Regions from separate parts of the Rossellomorea sp. QJM3NY_18 genome, predicted to be linked through region 3. Evidence: riboswitches for the same ligand, from Rfam matches in the RefSeq annotation. Region 3 holds a riboswitch; each other region holds the start of a gene.
The links. A riboswitch is a leader RNA that binds a small molecule or an ion and turns the genes downstream of it on or off. The one in region 3 is predicted to bind lysine.
Positions count from the first base shown of each region.

Region 1: linked by a shared signal. The riboswitch ahead of AC0VXY_RS15710 (aspartate kinase) and the one ahead of lysA (diaminopimelate decarboxylase) in region 3 are both predicted to bind lysine.
Region 2: linked by a shared signal. The riboswitch ahead of AC0VXY_RS18760 (Na+/H+ antiporter NhaC family protein) and the one ahead of lysA (diaminopimelate decarboxylase) in region 3 are both predicted to bind lysine.

Region 1 covers NZ_CM149659.1:3,033,516-3,041,568, reverse strand. The annotation lists gene uvrC (excinuclease ABC subunit UvrC) at 1-444, shown strand, start outside; lysine riboswitch at 787-965, shown strand; gene AC0VXY_RS15710 (aspartate kinase) at 1,153-2,391, shown strand; gene AC0VXY_RS15705 (YslB family protein) at 2,451-2,888, opposite strand; gene AC0VXY_RS15700 (succinate dehydrogenase cytochrome b558 subunit) at 3,240-3,848, shown strand; gene sdhA (succinate dehydrogenase flavoprotein subunit) at 3,922-5,685, shown strand; gene sdhB (succinate dehydrogenase iron-sulfur subunit) at 5,685-6,452, shown strand; gene AC0VXY_RS15685 (bifunctional metallophosphatase/5'-nucleotidase) at 6,559-8,053, shown strand, end outside.
Region 2 covers NZ_CM149659.1:3,609,430-3,617,482, forward strand. The annotation lists gene AC0VXY_RS18725 (hypothetical protein) at 1-135, shown strand, start outside; gene AC0VXY_RS18730 (YutD family protein) at 179-454, opposite strand; gene AC0VXY_RS18735 (YhcN/YlaJ family sporulation lipoprotein) at 558-1,292, shown strand; gene lipA (lipoyl synthase) at 1,365-2,282, opposite strand; gene AC0VXY_RS18745 (M23 family metallopeptidase) at 2,502-3,503, shown strand; gene AC0VXY_RS18750 (methionine/alanine import family NSS transporter small subunit) at 3,543-3,650, opposite strand; gene AC0VXY_RS18755 (sodium-dependent transporter) at 3,652-5,178, opposite strand; gene AC0VXY_RS18760 (Na+/H+ antiporter NhaC family protein) at 5,460-7,022, opposite strand; lysine riboswitch at 7,138-7,319, opposite strand; gene yunB (sporulation protein YunB) at 7,399-8,053, opposite strand, start outside.
Region 3 covers NZ_CM149659.1:1,048,973-1,057,025, reverse strand. The annotation lists gene AC0VXY_RS05500 (ABC transporter permease subunit) at 1-489, opposite strand, end outside; gene lysA (diaminopimelate decarboxylase) at 600-1,886, opposite strand; lysine riboswitch at 2,001-2,177, opposite strand; gene AC0VXY_RS05490 (2OG-Fe(II) oxygenase) at 2,296-2,943, opposite strand; gene AC0VXY_RS05485 (mannitol-1-phosphate 5-dehydrogenase) at 3,533-4,672, opposite strand; gene AC0VXY_RS05480 (BglG family transcription antiterminator) at 4,678-6,747, opposite strand; gene AC0VXY_RS05475 (PTS mannitol transporter subunit IICBA) at 6,834-8,053, opposite strand, start outside.

The DNA of each region.
Region 1 (8,053 bases), 2.0 Mb from region 3:
GGACTTCCTTTACCGGATCTCATCATCATCGATGGAGGAAAAGGTCAGATCGAAGCGGCAAGGGATGTGATTGAGAATGAATTGGGTCTCGACATCCCGATCGGTGGCCTTGCGAAAGACGACAAGCATCAGACGTCGGAATTGCTGTACGGAAACCCGTTACAGATCGTCCCCCTCGAAAAGCGCAGCCAGGAATTTTATCTCCTGCAGCGGATCCAGGATGAAGTTCACCGGTTCGCCATCACCTTCCACCGTCAACTTCGAGGAAAGAGCGCATTCCAGTCGACCCTTGACGACATCGACGGTATCGGTCCAAAACGGAAAAAACAGCTTCTTAAACACTTTGGTTCAATGAAAAAGATGAAAGAAGCGACAGTGGAGGAATTTACAGAAATCGGAATTCCAGAAGCCGTGGCAAAGATATTGGTGGAGAAGTTGAAGTAAGTAATGATTGAAAGCCATTATCTTTTACTTTTAATAGAAAGATTGGTCGATTTATTTATTACTTCAGCAGTAATTAGTGAATAAGCAGAGTTGATTGGAGCGCAAGGTGCTCGACTCCTGCGGGAAACGCGTGGAAGTTGAGACCCCACAGGGCTTTAGCCCGAGGAGGCTCAACCCACGCCCCGCGGAAAGCGAGCAGCTGGAGCGCAAATCAACCACAGTATGCTCATTCAAAACTTCCAACGAAAACACAATAAAATGAAATATTGACTCAATTAATCATTGAATCAATATTTCCCCTATGCTATACTTAACAAAAATTTATAACATTATCACTTTTTAAGTGGTGATAGAGGTGCGAACTTCAAAAGTACAGGTAAAGAGGGGTATGAGCCCCGCCGACATGCCTGGAAAGGGGAGAATCGCCGAAGTGGTTATAGTCTCATGCTATATCCGCTGGTCCTGCGTTTAAGAAATGCAGGATTGTCAAGATGATTCAATCTTGGAGAGCTATCTCACAATGCCGATGAACCTATTTGTATGTTCTGCTGTATGTTCATAAAGCAATGAGATATTATTCTCATTGCTTTTTTTATTATCAGCGCAGGATTTTGTTATAAAGATCCTGTCCTATGAACGTTTAGGATGATTGTGATTGTACTCTTCATCATGAAAAAGAGCGGCGACGCTCAGAAAGAGGGAGAAGTCGTGAGTATTATTATTCAAAAATTCGGTGGGACTTCAGTAGGGTCTGTGGAAAGAATTCAAAATGTTGCGTCTAGGATCATTGAAGAAAAAGAAAGAGGGAATGATGTGGTCGTCGTCGTATCTGCCATGGGAAAAACGACGGATACACTTGTTGGTCTTGCAAGGGAGATCACGTCCCAACCGAGCAAAAGAGAAATGGATATGCTGCTTTCAACCGGGGAACAGGTGACCATTTCACTCCTTACGATGGCCCTTATCCAATCGGGACATGATGCCATTTCATTCACGGGCTGGCAGGCTGGCATCGAAACGGAATCTGTCCACAGCAATGCAAGGATTACAAATATTCATACCGATAAAATGGCGACTCACCTTCAGAAAGGAAGAGTGATCATCGTGGCGGGATTCCAGGGCATGACAAATTCGGGTGAAATCACAACACTTGGCAGGGGCGGGTCGGATACAACGGCCGTTGCGATTGCAGCTGCCCTGAAAGCGGAGCGCTGTGACATCTATACAGACGTAGACGGGGTTTACACGACAGACCCCCGCTATATAAAAGGAGCAAGGAAGTTACCGTCGATTTCCTATGATGAAATGCTCGAACTTGCAAACCTCGGGGCGGGGGTCCTGCATCCAAGGGCTGTGGAGTTTGCCAAGAATTATCAAATTCCTTTAGAAGTCAGATCCAGCATTGAACGAGTGGAAGGAACGTATATTGAGGAGGAAGCAAGCATGGAACAGAACTTAATCGTACGAGGGGTAGCCTTTGAGAATGAAATTACACGCGTCACTGTATTTGGACTGAGAAATGCTTTAACAGGACTATCATCTGTGTTCACAACGTTGGCCGAAAATCATTTGAACGTAGATATCATCATTCAGACCCAGACGGATCAGAAAACGACCAATCTATCTTTCTCCATCAAGGAGCACGATCTCGATGAAACCCTCGCTGTTCTGGAACGAAATAAAGAGCAGTTGAATTTCACACACGTCGAGCATGAGAGTGGGCTTGCGAAAGTTTCCATCGTCGGTTCGGGGATGATTTCAAACCCGGGTGTGGCCGCGGAAATGTTTGAAGTACTGGCTCAAAATGACATTGTGGTGAAAATGGTCAGCACTTCTGAAATTAAAGTGTCGACAGTAGTGGATGGCGAGAATATGCAAAAGGCGGCAGGTGTCTTACATACGGCCTTTCATCTGGATGCCGTGAAGATGGAAGAAGTCACGCTGTAAGATCATTATGAAAAAGGGTTGTCCTGAATGTTCAGGGCAACCCTTTACTAGGAGATTGACTACTCAATCCGGTCTTTGTCGTCCCATCTTACAACCACTTTGACCGATTGACTCCGTTTATGTAATTCGTCAGCAGCTTCTGCCACACATTTTCTTAGAAGCTGAATTTGTTCGGCAATAAAGCCCGTTTCCAGTTTGAAGTTCACATCCGTTTTCAGTGACAGACGCCGTTCGATTACAGGTCCATTCAATTCAAATGTCATCTCATTTCTTTTTTGTTCCAGAAGTGTAAGGGTGCCCCATCCTGCTTCCTCGAAAAAGGAAGAAATTTCTTCCGTTGACTGAAGGGGGAATTTCCTCGAGAGCTGCTTTCCTCCCCAGTACAGGATATCGGGTGTGTGCTTTCCTAATATGTCTGGAATCAAGATGTCGCGTAACATTTCATATCCGAAGATTGGAACGGACGGCTGATGTACTTCTTCTTTTTTCTGTTCCAAGTAAATCCCCTCTTTCTATAAAACTATTATATACATGAAAGAGGTAATTATCATCCCATACCTTGAAAAAATGACCTTGGGATATTTTGGTGCTATAATATTTATTGTTTATTTATTAGAATTTTCGAACATTTAATCAGGCAAAACCTCATGTTTTTCGTTGTTGATATATTGAAAATATTTTTGCGGTATTGTCGAATTTATGTATACGTTTTCTTGACGCTTCCACTCCTTGGGAGTAAAATGAACATGTCACATTATTGTTACAATATAAAATATGTATCGTTGTCTAATCATTAGTGAAAGGTATTAGAAAACGAATTCATATTTTATCATTAAGGGGGGTAAATCATGGCTGGAAATCGAGAATTTAATTATCGCAGGCTTCATTCATTGCTAGGTGTTATTCCAGTTGGATTATTTTTAACACAACATTTAGTCGTGAACCATTTTGCCACTGGTGGGGAAGAATCATTTAACCAGGCGGCACATTTTATGGAAAGTCTTCCTTTCCGTTATTTCCTTGAAATCTTTATCATCTTCCTTCCATTGTATTTCCATGCAATTTACGGAATTTACATTGCATTCACTTCCAAGAATAATGCAAGCAGGTTTGGTTATTTCCGTAACTGGATGTTTTTACTTCAACGCGTATCTGGAGTGATCACATTTATTTTCGTAACATGGCATATTTGGGAAACAAGGGTCGCTGCAGCGTTCGGCGCTGAAGTGAATTTCCAGATGATGGAAAATATTTTATCCAATCCGTTGATGTTAGGATTTTACGTGCTAGGTGTTCTTTCAACGATTTTCCACTTTGCAAATGGATTATGGTCATTCTGCGTTAGCTGGGGACTTACGGTTACACCTCGTTCTCAATTAATTGCTACATATGTTACGATCGGGATTTTTGTTGCGTTATCGATTGTCGGTATGCGTGCAATCTTTGCCTTCGTATAAGCAGAAAAAATATACGAGTCTGATAGATAGGTAAGTGCTCTTAGAAGTATGGTAGGAAAAGGAGTGAGTCACGATGAGTAAAGGCAAAATCATTATTGTCGGTGGCGGTTTAGCCGGCTTGATGGCCACAATTAAAGCAGCAGAAAAAGGAACGCAAGTCGATTTATTCTCACTGGTACCCGTTAAGCGTTCTCACTCTGTTTGCGCGCAAGGCGGTATTAATGGAGCCGTTAACACAAAGGGAGAAGGGGATTCTCCTTGGGTGCATTTTGATGATACCATTTATGGTGGGGATTTCTTAGCGAATCAACCGCCTGTTAAGGCAATGACGGAAGCAGCACCCGGGATCATTCATTTGCTGGATCGTATGGGTGTCATGTTTAATCGTACACCGGAAGGATTACTGGATTTCCGTCGATTCGGTGGCACGCAGCATCATAGAACTGCTTTCGCCGGTGCAACGACTGGTCAGCAATTATTATATGCATTGGACGAGCAGGTTCGCCGTCATGAAGTGGCCGGGTTAGTAAGCAAGTTCGAAGGTTGGGAATTCCTTGGAGTCGTCATTGATGACGATGGAGTCGCAAGAGGGATCGTTGCCCAGAACCTTCAAACGATGGAGATCAAATCATTTGCAGCAGATGCCGTAATCATGGCTTCCGGTGGACCGGGGATCATCTTCGGTAAGTCTACAAACTCTGTCATCAATACGGGTTCAGCTGCATCAATCGTCTATCAACAAGGTGCGTATTATGCAAATGGTGAGTTCATTCAAATTCACCCGACAGCCATTCCTGGTGACGATAAACTTCGTCTTATGAGTGAATCGGCGCGTGGTGAAGGTGGACGTGTATGGACATACAAAGACGGTAAGCCATGGTACTTCCTTGAAGAGAAGTATCCTGCATATGGTAACCTTGTACCCCGTGATATCGCAACACGTGAAATCTTTGATGTGTGCGTAAACCAAAAGCTTGGTATCAATGGCGAGAACATGGTTTACCTCGATCTGTCTCATAAAGATTCAAAAGAGCTTGATATCAAGCTTGGCGGAATCATTGAAATCTATGAAAAGTTCATGGGCGATGATCCACGTAAAGTCCCAATGAAAATCTTCCCTGCCGTTCACTATTCAATGGGTGGACTATGGGTCGATTATGATCAAATGACGAATATCCCTGGTTTATTCGCAGCAGGTGAATGTGATTATTCTCAGCACGGTGGTAACCGCTTAGGGGCTAACTCATTACTATCCGCTATCTATGGCGGTATGGTTGCAGGTCCTAATGCGATTAAGTATATTGAAGGACTTGAGAAAACAGTAGAATCTGTCCCATCTTCATTATTCGACCGCTATGTGAAACAGGAAGAAGAAAAATGGAACAACATCATGTCTCTGAACGGCACTGAGAATGCTTATGTCATCCATAAAGAGCTTGGGGAATGGATGACGGATAACGTAACGGTCGTACGTCATAATGACAAGCTTCAACAAACGGATGAAAAGATCCAGGAATTGATGGAACGTTACCAAAATATCAACATCAATGACACGGCTAAATGGAGCAACCAAGGGGCGACATTCACACGTCAATTGTGGAACATGCTGCAACTTGCCCGCGTCATCACAATCGGTGCATTAAATCGTAACGAAAGCCGCGGAGCCCATTACAAACCTGACTTCCCGGACCGTAATGATGAGGAATTCCTGAAAACGACGATGGCAAAATACAATGCCGCGACGAACACTCCTGAATTCCATTATGAAGATGTAGATACATCACTGATTGCACCGCGTAAGCGTGACTATTCTAAGAATAAAGGGGGAAGTAAATGATGAGTGAAAATAAAAAAGTCCGTTTTATCATAACTCGTCAAGAAAGCCCGGAAACAGCCCCTTTCCAAGAAGAGTTCGAACTTGATTACAGACCGAATATGAACGTCATTTCCGCCTTGATGGAAATCCGTCGTAATCCGGTCAATGCAAAAGGGGAACACACAACTCCGATTAACTGGGACATGAACTGTCTGGAAGAAGTGTGTGGAGCTTGTTCAATGGTCATCAACGGTAAACCGAGACAGTCTTGTACGGCTTTGGTCGACCAACTCGAACAGCCGATCCGTCTTGAGCCTATGCGCACATTCCCTGTTGTCCGTGACCTGCAGGTAGACCGCAGCCGCATGTTTGACAGCTTGAAGAAAGTGAAAGCATGGATTCCGATTGATGGGACGTATGATCTTGGTCCTGGACCGCGTATGCCTGAGAAGAAGCGTCAGTGGGCATATGAATTATCGAAATGCATGACTTGTGGTGTATGTCTGGAAGCCTGTCCGAACGTAAACAGTAAGTCAGACTTCATCGGACCAGCACCATTATCTCAAGTGCGCTTGTTCAATGCGCATCCAACAGGTGCCATGAACCAGGATGAACGCCTTGAGTCAATCATGGGCGACGGTGGACTTGCCAACTGTGGGAACTCACAAAACTGTGTTCAATCCTGTCCAAAAGGAATTCCTTTGACGACTTCGATTGCGGCACTAAACCGTGAAACCACGTTCCAAATGTTCAAAAACTTCTTCGGAAGCGACCATATGGTTGATTAGTACTTTCTAATGAAAAGCACTTTCCTTCGGGGGAGTGCTTTTTTGTTATGGCTCATAAAATGAAGTCAATTGTCGCATAGTAGACTACAAATGAGCATATGGAGTGATGAGTGTGAAGCGAATCGGATTGATATTCGTCATCTTGTTATCCAATCTATCCCCTGTTGACCTGGATGAGGTGAAAGCAAAGGAAGAGGAAGATGGGGGATCTTTCCGTCTGACGATCCTGCATACGAATGATGTTCACTCTCATTTGGAAAATGTTCCGTATTTGCATACAGCAATTAAAGAAGAGCGTAAAAAGGATAGGGAAGCCCTTTTGCTGGATGCGGGGGATGTGTTTTCGGGTACGTTGTTTTTTAATGAATATCTTGGACAGGCAGATGCTGCATTCATGAATGAAATTGGCTATGACGCCATGACGCTGGGAAATCATGAATTCGATAAGGGAAGTGAGGTGCTGGCGAACTTTATTAAGAAATTATCCTTTCCCGTGGTGAGCAGCAATGCGGATGTCCGTCTTGATCCTAATCTTGCTCCTTTAATGAAAAGTAATATTCCGGAACAGTCAGAAGGTGGAAAGATTTACCCTTTTATCATTCAAACTGTCAAGGGAGTGAAGATTGGCGTCATCGGACTCACAACCGAAAATACGGCTTTCCTTTCTGCTCCAGATAAGAAGATAGTCTTTCTTGATGCCGAAAAGAAAGTGCGTGAAGAGATGACAAAACTTCAGGCAAGGGGCGTGAATCACATCATCCTGCTGTCTCATCTGGGAGTTCGACAAGACAAAGTGTTGGCTCAAAAGGTGAAAGGAATCGATATCATTGTCGGCGGCCATTCTCATACACGATTAGAACCCCAGCTTGTGTACAATTTGAAATCGGAACCGACTCTGATTGTACAGGCGGATGAGTATGGAAAGTCACTTGGTAAATTAACGGTTGTATTTTCCGAAAAAGGGGTGCTGACCGGGTGGAATGGTGAGCTGCTGGATGTGTTGGCCAAAGATCAAATAGGGAATGACGTTTATCCTCCTGATCATTGGGCAGAAAAGAGATTGGCACAATTGCGGAAGCCCATTGAAAAGGTAGTAAAGACCATGGATGTTGGTGTAACGAACATTCTATTAAATGGTAATCGTCAGGACGTTCGGACCAAAGAGACCAATCTAGGCAACCTCATTACAGATGCCATGCTGGAAAAAGCGAATCAATATGCCCCGACCCAAATCGCATTTCAAAATGGTGGTGGAATCAGAAATTCTATCGGTACGGGGAACATTACCTTGGGAGATGTGTTGGAGGTGCTGCCATTTGGGAATACCCTTGTCACATTGAACCTGACGGGTGAGGAGATCCTTCTCGCCTTGGAACACAGTGTAGCGAACCTGGACGGGGAGACAGGTCAATTTCTTCAAGTATCGGGCATGACATTTCGCTTTGATCCCTCAAAGCCCATTGGCAATAGAATAACGGAAGTGAAAATACAAGGGGCTCCTCTTGACCATTCCAAGAGGTACGGGGTCGCAGTCAATGCATTCCTTGCAGATGGAGGGGATGGTTTCACGGTATTGAGACAAGCGAAGGAAAACGGCAGGA
Region 2 (8,053 bases), 1.7 Mb from region 3:
CAACGGTATTATAGTGCCTTCAACTACGAGAATAAATCCCTGCATCAGGATATACCTCGTCAGGAACCGGGATCACATCCTGTTCATGCCGACCCGGATGTGAATGAAGAGCCGCCGTATACTGAAAACAAGTAAAAGAAAGGAACAAACGACCATCGTCGTTTGTTCCTTTTCACCATTATTTATTGACTTTCTTCACAAGAAAATAAGCGCACCCAAAATTACAATATTCATATAAGTAATCCTTATGAGTGCTCACCTTTGTGTCGAAAGAAGCCTTTTGATTGTGATCATCGAAGAATCCTTTCAATCGGAGCTGACCGTATCCCCAATCACCAAGGATATAATCGTATTTGCTTAAGATATCGCTATATCTTTCCTTGAAAGCTTCCTCGTTGAATCCGTCCCTGAATTCCTCGACGATTTCGTAGCACGTGTTCTGCACACAAATCACCTCTGTCCACCCACTTTCGTTTCCTTATTTTAAATTATAACGGATTGTCCATTAATTACTATGAAAAATTACCATAAGAGATGGTCACCCTACTGGATAGGGGGTGTTTAAGTTGAATAAATTACTTTTAGGTACAACGGTACTCGGCATCACATTAATCGGGACAGCCTGTAATGGCATCGACACAGCCAATGAGGAAATGTTCCACGACAACGGGAATACCATTAACGTAAGTGACAGGGAAGACCTGTATAACGACAATGGCTGGACCAAAAAAGGGGCACACCGCGGGGAAGACTTTGGTTATGTCCGCCAGCAGAAGAGCCCTACCGGTGGTCAAAACATTTCCACCAAGGACATGTACAGTATCAATCGCGAGCAGGTAGCCGACAGCATCAGCAAAATGAGTGTCGCCCTTCCTGACGTGAAAGATTGCTCTACCCTCGTCACGGACGAAGAAGTTCTTGTCTCTTATGTGACCGACAAAAAAGATAAACAAGGACGCTTCGAAGTAGCCGATCAGGTTAAGAAAACAGCTATGTCCGTCATTCCGCGCTGGTACCATGTCTATGTAACCGATGATAAAGCATTGATGCGCAACGTTGAAAACCTTGCCCAGATGGATAGTGACAGCAAAAATGCGAATACAGCCATTGACGATACCATCAACCTGATGCTCAAAGACTCTCCACAAGGTAGAAATGTCGACTCAGGTGAAAACGCCAACGGTGAAATGACGTCTGATCAATACGAAATGCGTGATGATGATACCCATAAGATCAATATGGACCGTCAAAAGCGCAATGACTATACCGGCAATGATAACATGATGGACTAACCTCTATCTGTACAAAAGGACTGACTGTCAGAGAGATCTCCGACAGGTCAGTCCTTTTCTAGTTATATGAAATTATGCGTTCTGTACTTCCTGCTCACCTTTAGCTTGTCTGGATTTCGCTGCTGCGTTTACCTGCTCATCGGCATGGTAAGAAGAACGAACAAGAGGACCTGCTTCACAGTGGCTGAAGCCTTTTTCCATTGCCGCTTCACGAAGTTCGGCAAATTCATCAGGATGATAATATTTTTGAACCTTCAAGTGCTTCTTCGATGGTTGCAGATATTGACCTAATGTCACGATATCAACATGATGGGCACGTAGATCATCCATCGTTTCGAGAATTTCTTCCTTCGTTTCCCCGAGACCAACCATGATGCTCGATTTCGTAGGGATCTCCGGATTCAATTCTTTCGCTCGGCGGAGGAATTCCAATGTCCGGTCGTAAGTCGCACGGGCACGAACTCTTGGAGTCAGGCGGCGGACGGTTTCGACATTGTAGTTCATGATGTCAGGCTTGGCATCCATCAATGTCTTGATATTTTCGAATACCCCACCCATATCAGAAGGCAGCACTTCGATGGATGTAAACGGGCTCTTACGACGGATGGCGCGGACGGTTTCAGCAAAGACTTGTGAACCGCCGTCTTTCAGGTCATCACGGGCAACCGCTGTAATAACGACGTGTTTCAAGTTCATTAATTGTACGGAATCCGCAACACGTTCAGGCTCTTTCAAGTCTAATTCAGTCGGAAGTCCTGTTTTAACGGCACAGAAACGGCAGGCACGTGTACAAATGTCACCCAGGATCATGAACGTGGCCGTACGTCTCGTTCCCCAGCACTCATGAATATTAGGACAACGGGCCTCTTCACAAACTGTATGAAGATTGTTTTCACGCATCATTTTTTTCAGACCCATATAATTATCGTTCGTATTCAGCTTAATCTTAAGCCAATCCGGTTTACGAATGTGTTCATCTTTCTTACTCATACCCCTCATCTCCAATCCTAAATAATTCTGACTTAGGCAAAGAGTGAAACGTTGTCTCGTTCATCCTATGTAAAAAAAGCCATCATCAATATACTTCTTTTGTCACTTTATCATACTAAAAAAGTGAAAACAAGCATGTGATGCCCTATTACCATTTATTGATGATTATGAATCCCCCGGAACGATACAAACTACATATAGGACCCTAAAAATGGAGGGATGATTTTGTACAAACGATTGATCTTTTGCATCGTATTTTTCTTAGCGATCAGTCCGTTTAAGAGCTATGCAGCAGAAAAGCTTACGGATGAACAAATTTACACGAAACGAATGGAATTATTTCAAAAAAGCGAGGCTTTGACGCATATCCCCTGGTACTACCTGGCTGCCATCGATCAGTATGAACGCAGTCTCCGGTTTGCCCGTAAAGACAGGGATAAACCATCCTCTTTCATTTCGATTTATGTAGAGCCTGAAAAGTGGGTCGGTCCTTTGAACCCCCACCCCGAAGATGACAATCCTGAAACGATCGCGCTTTTCAATGGAATCGGTCGGGACGGGGATCATGACGGGAAAGCTAGCCTGAAAAGTGATGAAGATATCCTTGCCGCTCTAACCGACTTCATACTCCGTTATGGCATTGATCACGACAACTTCAAGCTTGCCCTCTGGGATTATTACAAGCGGGATAAAACCGTCAGTATCATAATGGGAAATGCCAAAATATATAAACAGTACGGAACGATTCATCTCAATCAAAAAGCCTTTCCGCTTCCCCTGAGATTTAACTATAGTTACCGGAACACATGGGGAGATGCCCGTGGATGGGGTGGAAGACGGATCCATGAAGGGACGGACCTCTTCGCTGATTATGGTGTACCGGTGAGAGCAACATCTTACGGCATCATCGAGATGAAAGGCTGGAATCGTTATGGAGGCTGGCGCATCGGGATACGTGACATCAATAATACGTATCATTATTTTGCCCATTTGAGTGGTTTTGCCAAAGATCTTCATGTCGGACAAGTGGTTGAGCCGGGCATGGTGATCGGCGGTGTCGGAAGCTCGGGATATGGACCTCCGGGAACGTCAGGGAAATTCCCGCCGCATTTGCATTATGGAATGTATAAGGATAATGGCCTTACTGAATGGTCCTTTGATCCCTACCCCCATCTAAGAATGTGGGAACGCCAGGACAGGATCAAAAGCAAGAAACATTAAAAAAGCAGACAATGGACATTCCATCGTCTGCTTCTTTCTCTATACCTGCTTTTTTGATTTGGAAACAGCGTTCATGATACTAGCTGCTAATCCACCCCAGATGATGACCATTCCGACTATCATCATTGTAATTGCGCTACCAGTCATGTTAGCTTACCCCCTTATAGCTATCGGCTTCTGTCTTGGCATGCCAGCGTTTAAATCCGAAGGCCACTCCTACAATGATGGCAAAGGCAGCTACGAACCATCCACTGTACAGAATGAAAGCATCTGAATATCCTTCGTAGTTACCAGTTTCCGTTTCAAACTCTTTTAGTAAATTCATTTTGAATAATCCGAACATCATCCATCCAAGCACGATCGGTGTGATAACGCCGAGACATACTTTCCACCAGGCACCAAGCTGGATATCCGAAATTCCATTCGCATGGGATTGGAATCCTCCCAGCTTGCGCAGGAACCAGGCGATCACGACTACTTCCACTAATCCGACAAACGCCACTCCGAATTGGTTGATGAAGTAATCCGCTACATCTAGGAATAACAGTCCACCCTGTGTGGCAAAAAGAATGGAAACGATAGCTGAAAGTCCACCACCGAAAAGTACGGCTTTGTTACGGGAAATCCCGAACTTCTCAGATACGGCTGCTACATAGGTTTCCGAAATGGAAATCAACGAAGACAGACCGGCCAGTACAAGTGAAACAAAGAATAAGAAACCAAATACTTCGTTGAATGCCGGGAATTCGTTAATGATCTGCGGGAAGACAACAAACGCCAGACCCACACCGCCGCTTACTACATCCTGCACTGCCACACCTTGTGATTGGGCCATGAAACCAAGTGCCGCAAACACCCCGATACCTGCCAATAATTCAAAGCCGGAGTTACTGAACCCTGTAATGAACGCATTGTTCGTAATATCCGATTTCTTTGGCAAATAACTTGAGTACGTAATCATGATGGCAAAGGCAATGGATAAGCTGAAGAAAATCTGTCCATATGCCGCCACCCACACACCCGGATCGGCAATTTTACTGAAGTCAGGCTTGAAGAACGCATCCAGACCATCCATCGCGCCGGGTAAAGTTAAAGCGCGAACAACGATAATTAAGAATAAGATAACAAGTGCTGGAATAAAGATTTTATTCGCTACTTCGATTCCTTTCTTTACACCTTTGAAAAGAATACCCAGTGTAACGGCCCATACAATTACAAGCGGGATGAATACCCCAGGAACCACACTTCCCGTCTGACCCGCGTCCACGGTCAATTTTAAATAATCATTGAACAGGAATGACTCTGTATCCTTCCCCCAGCCTAAATTGAAAGAAAATACACTGTACGACATCGCCCATGCGATAATGACGGCATAATAGGTAGAGATGACGAATGCAATTAAGACCTGCCACCATCCAAGCCATTCTGTTTTCTTATTAAGACGGAAATAAGATAACGGTGCTGAACCACGGTACTTATGACCAATTGTAAATTCAAGTACTAATAATGGAATACCTGCTGTTAGAAGAGCGAATAAATAAGGAATAAAGAAAGCTCCCCCACCATTTTCATACGCCACTGCCGGAAAACGCCAAATGTTCCCCAGTCCGATTGCTGAACCGACAGCTGCCAGAATAAATCCTGCCCGTGTCCCAAATTGTGCACGTTTCTCCATGCTGTTCCCCCCTAGTTCTTTCCAACTACCCCCCATGAGGTATTTGAAATTTTTATATTTTCAGATTATTTATAATCTAAAGTCAGTATAGCTAGTTCCAGGCCAATTGTCAAAGCTTTATTTTAGTGATTTATTGAGAAATTCACCAAATTTCTACAGTACTATTTCACTATAAGAATTTTGTCGAATTTTGGAGAACAGGAGACGATAGGATCAAGAGGAGAACTCTATGTGAATCCATAAAAAAACCAGAAGCCTACATGGCTCCTGGTTTTTATGAATTACTCTGCAGATGCAGGCTTTGCTTTTTCACCGAACAAAAAGGAAAAGGCCAAGATCAAAATGATGACTACGGCGAGACCAAGAATGGTGCTGCCGGTGAACCCCAATACAAGGTAACCGATGGCTGCAACAACCGCACCGATTACGGCATATGGAAGCTGTGTGAGCACGTGATCGATATGGTTGCTTCCCGCTCCTGTGGAAGAAAGGATCGTTGTATCAGAAATAGGTGAGCAGTGATCACCCAATACAGATCCCGCCAGTACCGCTGCCATGGCAGGCAGTAAGATGCTCACGTCTGAAGCTGCAGCAATTTCACCTGCGATCGGCAGTAATATACCAAACGATCCCCATGATGTTCCTGTTGAGAATGCCATGATGCCGGCAACCAGGAATAAGATGACCGGAAGTGCCTGCATCGGCAGATTCGATTGTTCAACGAGGCCAGCAAGATACGTACCCGTCTGCAGCTGATCGATGAGTGTCACGATCGTCCATGCAAATATCAGGATGTAAACAGCCGGCAGCATCGACTTGATACCTTCCACTACAGCTGTCCCGATCGCACCCGCTTCGATTCCTTTCAAGCTGACTTGGCGAAGGAAGAAAATCAGGGAAATAAGAAGTCCGAATAATCCACCATACAATAAGGATTTGGTTACATCCGTATTTTCAAAGATCGGCAGCAGGTCAAAGGATCCCACCGCTTGATATCCAGTCCACAGCATCATGGAAACAGTCCCGATGACAAGGGCAACGATCGGCCAGACAAGATCGCCTACCGAGCCTTTTGAGCTGACTGGGAGATCATTTTTCAATTCGCCGGGAATCTCCTTGCCTGGATCATAAAGATCTCCCGTTTCAAGGGCCCGTACTTCATGCTCTTTCATTTTTCCAAAATCGAGTCCCTTATAGGCAACCATGACGACAAGCAGTACTGCCGCCCATACATATAGGTTCATTGGAATCATTTGAATGAACGCTGAGAATGCCGTGTACTCCGTGATATTATGTGTTGCAAGAATGGAGCCGATGATCCCGATAATATACGCTCCCCAGCTTGAAATCGGGGATACGACACAGATCGGAGCCGATGTTGAATCAATGATATAGGCTAATTTAGCACGTGAGATTCTATGACGATCCGTGATGGGTCTTGAAACCTGTCCGACAGCAAGGGCATTAAAATAGTCGTCAATAAAAATGATGATACCCAGTACCGCAGCTAGAAGCTGTGCGCCCTGTCGTGTCTTCACACGTTTCATCGCCCATTCACCGAATGCGCGGCTCCCGCCGGAAATATTCACAAATGCCGTGATGATACCAAGAATGAGTAAGAAGAAAATGATGTAGACATTCCAGGTGTTAAGTCCGCCATCTGCGACAAAGATGCCTTTAAAGGCGTCCCACATAAAGCTGAATGTTTTGGTAATTGAGAAATCTGCCAACAGAAAGGCAGACGCAACGATTCCTACTCCCAATGAAAGCAGAACCCGTCTTGTAAGGATAACCATAAGAATGGCTAAAAGGGGTGGTAATAATGAGTAAATCGTGTTTTCCATAGTGTCCTCCTCCTATTTGATAGGGGGGAACCATCGTAGCATGATAGAGGATAATAAAAAAAGGCAACGATAGAGAAGCTATCATTACCTTAGTAAGTAATTTAAGTGCTCCATCACGATCTGTAGCTCCCCATTATAGAGATTCCCTATAATGACAGTGTTATCCTTCTTCAAGATAACCCCAGCAAATACACATTTGACATGTATAATTACTTCGGCAAAAGTTCCCTTTCATCTGTTCTCACAGTTGTCATTCTCAAACAGCTTACTCTTGAACTCTGCGCCTCTACCCCATCGGACTGATGATGTGGTGTGTTATAAAATTTTCTTTATTAATATACCAAACTATCATTCTTTTGACAACTTTTTTTCCTGACTAATTTGTGGGAAATTCGATGGAAGGACTCGATTCCCCTCCACCATTGTTATAAAATTGCGGTACATCCAGATGAACGGTCCCCATCGCAACCAGGATATCCTGCTTGATTGTTTCGGTTTTCGTTGCAAACGGGATGATGATCTGCACATTCACTTCAAGCTCCACAAATACCTTCACAACCGCATTATTGATCCCGAACTGCTCAACCGTCGTTTTCACATCGGAACGTACATCACCGATGGAATGAAAGCGGATCGGGATTTTCGGCCCCAGGTTCCCGAGCAATACGTTGTTCGTTGCCTGCCCCAATGGAACAGAATAGGTAATGCCCTTCGAGGTTTTCGACTTCCCTTCATCAAGCTCCACTTCAGTGAGAAATTCTAGATTTTCAATATTCCCCGCTTCTGCTTCCTGAAGATTCTGCTGCACAAGATTCGTAATTTCTGCCTGGACCCTGTTGATCGTCTGTGTATTATATTTAAATGAAACGATATCTCCTTCTGAATTCTTCACTTCTTCTGTTATATCTGAAATATCCAGTACGTCGGCAATCTTCTTATTGATCGCTTTGTTAATCACCAGGGTACCGATCCTGCTTGTTTGTGTTTCGGCATACGCAAGGAGAGTCGGCTTCAACCCTTTGTTAATGATC
Region 3 (8,053 bases):
AACCGGAACGAGATACACCTTTTCCTGAGAGCCGACAATAGGGAACAGCAGCACACCCGTCTCTTTCAAAATGAGGATGACGCTGTATTGAATGACAATCAAGATGAAGATATCAGGTGTGGACTCGAGAAGATTTGTCACTCTAAGGATGAACTTTGACCAACGGGAGGGCAGCAAATGTGTGAAGTACGCAAGGAAGATGCCCATAAGGACGGATAAAAGAAAGGCAGACAAAAAGATTGAAACAGAATAGAAATACGGCTCCCAGAATGCCGGGAACATCGGATACGAGTTGTTCGATTCATTCGTGATGGTCATCGACTCAGAATGGACGAGGGATGTTAAAATCTCCACGATGTTGAGCATATATTGTTTCAGGCTGAGGTCCACGCCTTCATTGAACAAACCGATGAGTCCTGTCAGGAGGACGATCCCGAACAGAACGAAGACAAATTTCATCACCATGGAACCGATCGATTTGAGATTCATAGATTGATCCTCCGAATTAATTGGATAAAGTTTCCTTTATATTACCATAGCCACCCAAAAAATCCCATAAAAAAAGGTGGAAACCCTTTTGGACTCCACCTCTCTCTTCCCTACCGATCTTTCCTTACAAGATCCGCATACGTCTCCCGTTCGATCACGACCCGGGATACCCCGTTATCCACAAACACAACAGCAGGTCTCGGTATCCGGTTATAGTTACTCGCCATAGAATACCCGTATGCCCCCGTACTGAAGACAGCCAGGATATCACCGTAATTCGTCGGCGGCAGCATCAGGTCCCAGATGAGCATGTCACCAGATTCGCAACATTTCCCCGCAATGCTCACACGTTCCGTACATTCCTCATTTGGACGGTTGGCAAGTACTGCATGATACTTCGCCTGATACAGAGCCGGTCTTATATTATCCGTCATCCCTCCGTCAATCGCCACATACGTACGCACTTCCGGGATGATTTTCTTCGAACCCACTTTGTATAACGTCGTACCCGCTTCTGCCACCATGCTTCGACCAGGCTCCACCCATACTTCCGGGAGTGGGTATTCATTTTTGGCAAAATAGTTCTTCACACTATCCGTTATTCCTTTGACATAGGTCGGAATCGGCAAAGGCTGGTCTTCTTCCGTGTACCGGACACCAAAACCTCCACCGATATTCAACACCGGCATCGTGACGTCCAAATCAATCCGTATCCGCTGCATGAAATCAGACAGTACCAGGATCGCCTGATCGAAGCCTTCCTGTTCAAAGATCTGGGATCCGATATGGGAATGGAGACCGAGCAATGAGAAGTATGGCTTTCTAATCGCAAGCTGAATCGCCGTGGCCGCCTGTCCGTTTGAAATGCTGAATCCGAATTTCGAATCTTCCTGGCCCGTCGTGATGTATTCATGGGTATGGGCTTCCACGCCCGGTGTGACCCTGATGAGGATCTGCACCTCCTGCTCCCGCTCTTTTGCCAGGTCATGCAGCAGTTCAAGTTCAAGGAAACTATCGACGACAAAGCAGCCGATTTCAGCTTCAAGAGCCATTAAAAGCTCCTCTTCGGACTTGTTGTTCCCGTGAAAATGAATGCGTGCCGCCGGGAATCCAGCTTCAAGTGCCGTATACAATTCCCCGCCAGAGACGACATCCAACGATAGGTTTTCCTGTTCCGCCAAGCGCACCATTTCTTTACAAAGAAATGCCTTACTCGCATATGCCACCTGATATTTCAGACCACTTTCATTGAATGCATCCCGGAACAATTTCGCATTCCCACGGATCTTCCCTTCATCATAAACCATCAGGGGAGTGCCATATCTTTCCACCAATTCACCTGTACCCATCCCACCGATCATTAAATCTCCTTGAACATTCACATCCACTGTACTCATATCCTAAACTCCTTTAGACTCTCTAAAAAAACACAAAAAAACCGTATGAAGCAGATGCTCATACGGTTTTTCATCAAAGTTTACGGAAACAAGATGAAGACTATGTATTAACATCTCTTCAATAGTGCTCCACAACTTTTGCATTGTGACAGTCCAGCATTTCTTCAATGCTGGCCCAACAAAAAATAGAATTGGCTATTTTCTGCTTCGGCGATCTGCCTTTCCCAACTTATCCCGGAATCCATTATTCTCAAAGAAGGTACTCATCATTCTCGCGCCTCTATTATCAGAGAGTGACTGTATATTTTTATTGGAATAACTATATCATTCTCTTGAAATGGATGTCAATTGGTTTTTGATTGTTCTAAAAAGGAGGAGCATCCCACCCTTGGGTTACTCCTCCTTTCCATTACTTAAAAGCTTGCCTTCTCATCCACTGGGTCGCAGCCCATTTGTCCCCGATGACAACCGGTGCACCGCCATGGAGCGTCAAGTCATTCAATTCTTGATTATCATAAAAATATTCGAAGTAAACCGCCATTCCCTTTTGAGGAGAAACTGAGAGATTCAGCTTCGGGAAGTAGGTTTCCCCGCCTTCCTCTACGTCGTTTAAATACATGACAAGGGTACTGATCCTCGGGTTCTTCACCGGCCTTGCCGATGCCGAAAAGAAATCGAAGTGGGCCTTGTATTCCTGACCCGGTTTATAGTTCAGGATTTGAAGACCCTCCCCGTGCTCAACGGGTATATTCATAATCTGAGAGACTCGCTTTTCAACTCGTGTCACGACGTCATGACTTTCTTCTAAAAATACAGAACTGCTTGTTCTCAGTCCATCGACTGTCCTTGTATTCCCGATTTTTGAGCGTTCGACACGGTCTTTTGACAATTGGATGAGTTCATCACATTCTTCATGACTCAGTACATTGCCAAGCACGACGATCAGTGGCTCCTCCATTTTCGCGATGATCTGGATATCCCGGTCTTCCGTCTTGATCTTATTCCCGGTGTGGTGAAAAATCGTTTGTTCCTTTACAGCTATTTCAGTCGTATTCATTGCCAACTTTCATCAACCTCTTATCGTATTTTTAACATTCTGAATTCTTACATTATTGGAAGTATTCTTTAAATCTTCCTGACTCGAAAAAATGATAGCAATAATAGGCATAACTGTATATTTTATTCGGTTGTTTCCTCCTGGATGTCAAAGTATGAGAGTATATTTTACTATATTTTACACCCGGGATGAGGGGAATTCTATCTTTATTTTTTCTTTTTCCCCTGAAAAATAATGAGGGTGACTCAGGTGTAGGATTGGCGTGGGTTGGAGGGTGTCACAGAAAGGAGACGTATGGAAACCTTTATAATAAAACGAGTAGTGGTTGATTTCCACTCCAGGTGCTCGCTTTCCGCGGGGCGTGAGTTGAGCCTCCTCGGGCGCTGCCCTGCGGGGTCTCAACTTTCCCGCGTTTCCCGCAGGGAGTCGAGCACCTTCCGCTCCAATCAACTTTAAGGTTTAGTTTTTTACTATCATTGTCGTAAACGTCTTCCTCATCATTTTTTATTCACCAAATACATGGTCTGAAAAAATAACCTTCTAAAAAGAGCAAAAAAGACTGCCGGATCCCATCCGACAGTCTACAAATTTATTTCTTCAATGCTTCATACTGAACCAATACTTCCTTCACGATTTCACTATCCGCATCCAGTCCGCTCACTTCTTTCAAGACATGAGCAGGGCCATGCTCGTTGATCATGCTCTGGATTTCCTTGGCTTGTTCGTCTTCAGGATTGTCGAACAGTAACGCTGCTGCAATCGCTTTGGCGAGATACGAATAAGACAATCCCGCTTTTTGGGCTTCGGTGGTCGGACGGATCAAGCGGTCATCGGGACCAAGCTTCCTGATCGGCGCGCGTCCCACACGGGTGACGTCATCATTCAGGTAGGCATTTTTGAAGCGTTCGATGTTTTTATCAATATAAGCAAGGTGGTCGTTTTCATCGAGACCATATTGCTTCACAAGATAGGCGCCTGTTTCTTTCAACGTCTCCTTCACTTGTGCAGCGATTTCGTCATCGGCTAATGTCTGATCAATGGTAGATTTCCCTTTCAGATATCCAAGGTAAGCAATGACAGCATGTCCCGTGTTCACCGTAAACAGCTTCCGCTCGATGAATGGTGCAAGATCTTCGACAATCGTCATTCCTTCAACAGGCGGGATTTCTTCCGTCGTTTCAACCACCCACTCATAGTATGGTTCAACGAGGACGTCCAAAGAACCTTGATCCTGCATCGGTACAATGCGGTCCACCGCTGAATTGAAGAAGTAGACTTTGCCTTCAAGCTTTGCGACCGTTTCATCATCAAGATTTTCTAAAATATGCTTTTTCAAAATATCCGTTGCACCGATCTGGTTTTCACATGCGATCACGTATAACGGTTCTTCTGAAGAAGCCACTCGCTTAGCAATCCCTTTTGCGATCAGTGGAGCGATCCGTGGCAGGATGTTCGGTCCGATTGCGGTCGTCAAGTAAGTGGAGAGGCCAATCGTGTCGATCACATCCTCTTCCTGATGAAGATTGTTCAGGCCGGACACATTCTCGATCGTTTCCGTTTCCATCGACTCGGTTGCGAGTTTCACCTCATAGCGTCCTTCTTCATTCAGTTTATTGATTACTTGCTCCGCAATATCGACAAAGGTCACATGGTAACCTGATTGGGAAAACAATGCTCCGATAAACCCTCTGCCTATGTTTCCTGCTCCAAAATGTACGGCTTGTTTCAACATCATCATTCCTTTATCAAATTAGTTTGTAAGTAGTCCAGAAAGATTTCTTCCAGTTTCTTCAGGATGATCGCTTCATTCGTGGACGAATAAATCATCATCGATCTATGATCTTCGATTAAGCTTGTAGAGATCAGGCTGAGGATTTCCTGTTCCCGCCTGCTCAATACTTCCGGGGCAAGCATCAGGAGGAGGCTCTTCATCTCCATCTCCGCACCATCCATCCCCTTGATCTTGCAAGGTTCATCCAGATGGGCCACCTGGAAGATCAGTTTATTTACGTTGTCATCCCGGCAATGGAAAAGCCCCATATTCGTGTTCGGGATGCCCAGTCCGCCTTTCTTCTCCCTTTCCATCAGTTGGTCCAGGACCGCTCGAGGCTGTTGAAGAAGTCCGTCCCGGTTCACCTGGTCGACCATTTCACTAAGGATCCTCACATGATTTCCCGTCGACTGCTTTCGGTACACGCGAAAATTGGTAAGAATGGCTTCCATGCTGGAATGGACGTCTTTAATCTCCTGAAGGAGCATTCTCACTTCGGCTTTCCCATCAGACTTCGGTGATGGTTTCAAATATTTTTTCCTCGTCAGCTTCTCGACATTATTCTGCAGATAGCTTTGGATGAATCCGATGTCCTTCTCACTCAATAAGGGACTCACCAGAATGTACTCCACTTCAGTAAAGGGAAGCCTGACTGTAGAAATGACAATGTCGTACTCCTCAAGATTCGCTGTCTGGAAATCTTTTATCGAAAGAATTTCAACTTTGTTGATCATGCTCAGTTCCCGCTGGATGCGGCTGGCGAGCATCTTGGACGTCCCGATTCCTGTCGGACATACGACTACGGCTTGAATATTGACCTTTTCTTCATTCATCAGCATGGCGGAACCGAAATGAAGGACGATGAACGCCACCTCATCATCAGGAAACGAGATATCCTTAAACTCCATTTCCAGACTCTTTTTCACCGCTAAAAATAAGACCGGATACTTCTTCCTGATTTCATCCGTCAGGGGATTGAAAAGGTCAAGCTCCTGCTGCAACCGGAAGATGGACGGTCCCATATGGGCAAGGAGTCCTTGAAACAGGGAGAAATCATCGGACAGATCCACGTGGAGGTCTTCAGACACATCCTTGATGACATTTTTGATGAGATGTCCAAGGAGGATGCTGTCATAGTAAACGACTTCTGGATCCTGCACCTTTGATCCTTTCAAAATGACCGTCAAGAATTGGACGTCCAGATGGTTGATTGAAACGGAAAGCCGCTGTTTCAGTTCACCGCATATCATGTCCATCAACTGAAACTCACCCGATGCCTCTTCTTCAGATGGTTCCCTTTGCTGTAATCCGAAGTCTTCTTCGGTTCGCTGGACTGTCAGGCAGATATGCACGACAAGACCGATGTAATCGCTGTCCGTTAACGTGATCTGTTCGTCTGCTAAATGATGATTCACTACTTTATCGACGGCAAGTAAATAGTCCGGTTTGAAATAGCCGAGAACAGGTTCATCAAGGTGAAGACCCTGTTGCATCCCATAAAGAGCCTCGATAATGTCTTCATAAAAATGGACGAGGAAAAAACTTGCCAGGGCATGACGCTTGTCGGCTTCTTCTGCCACAAGCTCCACCCCAACCCCTCGTTTCCTCGTCAGGGTGATCCCATATTTTTGTAGCCAATCGGCAAGCTCATCCAGATAAGAGGACAAGGTCGTCACGCTGATTCCGAGCTGACGTGCCAGGACCTGTTTTTTAAAAGAAGGGCCTTCGTGCAGAAGGATGATCAGGAGATTAAGCTTTCGTTCCTCAGGGGTTTCGTCGGTCGGATGCACATCCGCAAGATTTTGTATTAAACGATAGATATGCTCATTCTTCCCATCGATGAACAGACCTTCATTAGCCGTCCTCTTTAATTCCAAATGAAACTGTTTTAAAATGCTTTCGATTGATTTCAAATTTCGCTGTACGGTTCTCCCGCTCACATTCAAAAACGCAGAAAGAGAGTAAACGGTATGTTTCCCCGATGTTTTTACAATCAATTCTATAATGGATTTTTCCCTTGATGTAATAAACATCCTTCCCCCTCTTTCCCTATCATGAGCTTTTTTCCAAAAGAAATGAGAACAGAAAGGCAGGGATCCCGCCTTTCTGAATGATTACTCTAGTTGCTGTTGATGATATCTTTCAGTTCTTTGGCTGACTTCGCCTGAACCATCTGGTCGACGTTTTCCTGCTCTGAGCAGACAACGGCGATGCCAGACAGGATTTCAAGATGTGTACCGTCTTTACCGGCGATACCGAAGATCATCTTCGCCTTCTCTCCGTTGAAGTCGACGCCGTCCGGAACTTGAACGACGGTGAATCCTGATTTGATGACGGCTTTCTTCGCGTCTTCCGTACCATGTGGAATCGATACATTATTACCCATATACGTAGATGTGATTCCTTCTCTATCAATCATAGCATCTACATAGCTTTCTTCCACATATCCTGCTTTAACAAGAGCTTCTCCAGCGAAACGGATCGCTTCTTCTTTTGTGGAAAATGACTGATTCATGAAGATGTTCTCTTCAAGCAGTAGATCATCATCGTGATCTGCATTCGGTTCGGCGTTCACCGCTTCTTCCTCTGCCTCTTCAACAACCTCTGCCTGTTCATTCGTGATCCCGTCCTGAAGACTCGCGATCAGCTTGTCATACTCAGGGCTGGATAAGAAGTTATCCACTGAGATATGATACGCATTCGGAAGTTTATTTTTCGCACGAGGCGTCAATTCTTCCTGTGTGATGACCACTTGTGCATCTGATGGAAGATTACTGATGGATGTGTTCGTGACGCTGACATCCAGATTTGCTGCCTTCACTTTCTTACGAAGGAGGGAAGCACCCATGGCACTTGATCCCATCCCTGCATCGCAGGCAAAGACGATTTTGTTCACTTCTTCAGGCATAGTCCCATTGCTCACATGTCCGGCAACGGAACTCTTCTTGCCTTTCATTTCCTGCATTTTCTTTGTAGCGCCTTCAATATCCTCGTCTGTCGCTTTGCTTGATTTCAAGACGATGGCAGACACGATGAAGGACACAACTGTTGCAACAAGGACCGCTGCAAAGTTAGCCAGATACGCCATTCCTTCAGGAGGTGTAACCGCGGTAATCGCGATGATACTACCAGGTGACGCTGGTGATACCAGTCCCCCACCTAATAAAACAAGAGTAAATACTCCGCTCATTCCACCAAGGATGACGGATATGAACAGCATCGGCTTCATTAATACGTATGGGAAGTAGATTTCATGAATCCCACCAAAGAAGTGAATGATTCCTGCTCCTGGCGCCGATTGCTTCGCTGTTCCTTTTCCAAAGAACATAAAGGCTAAAA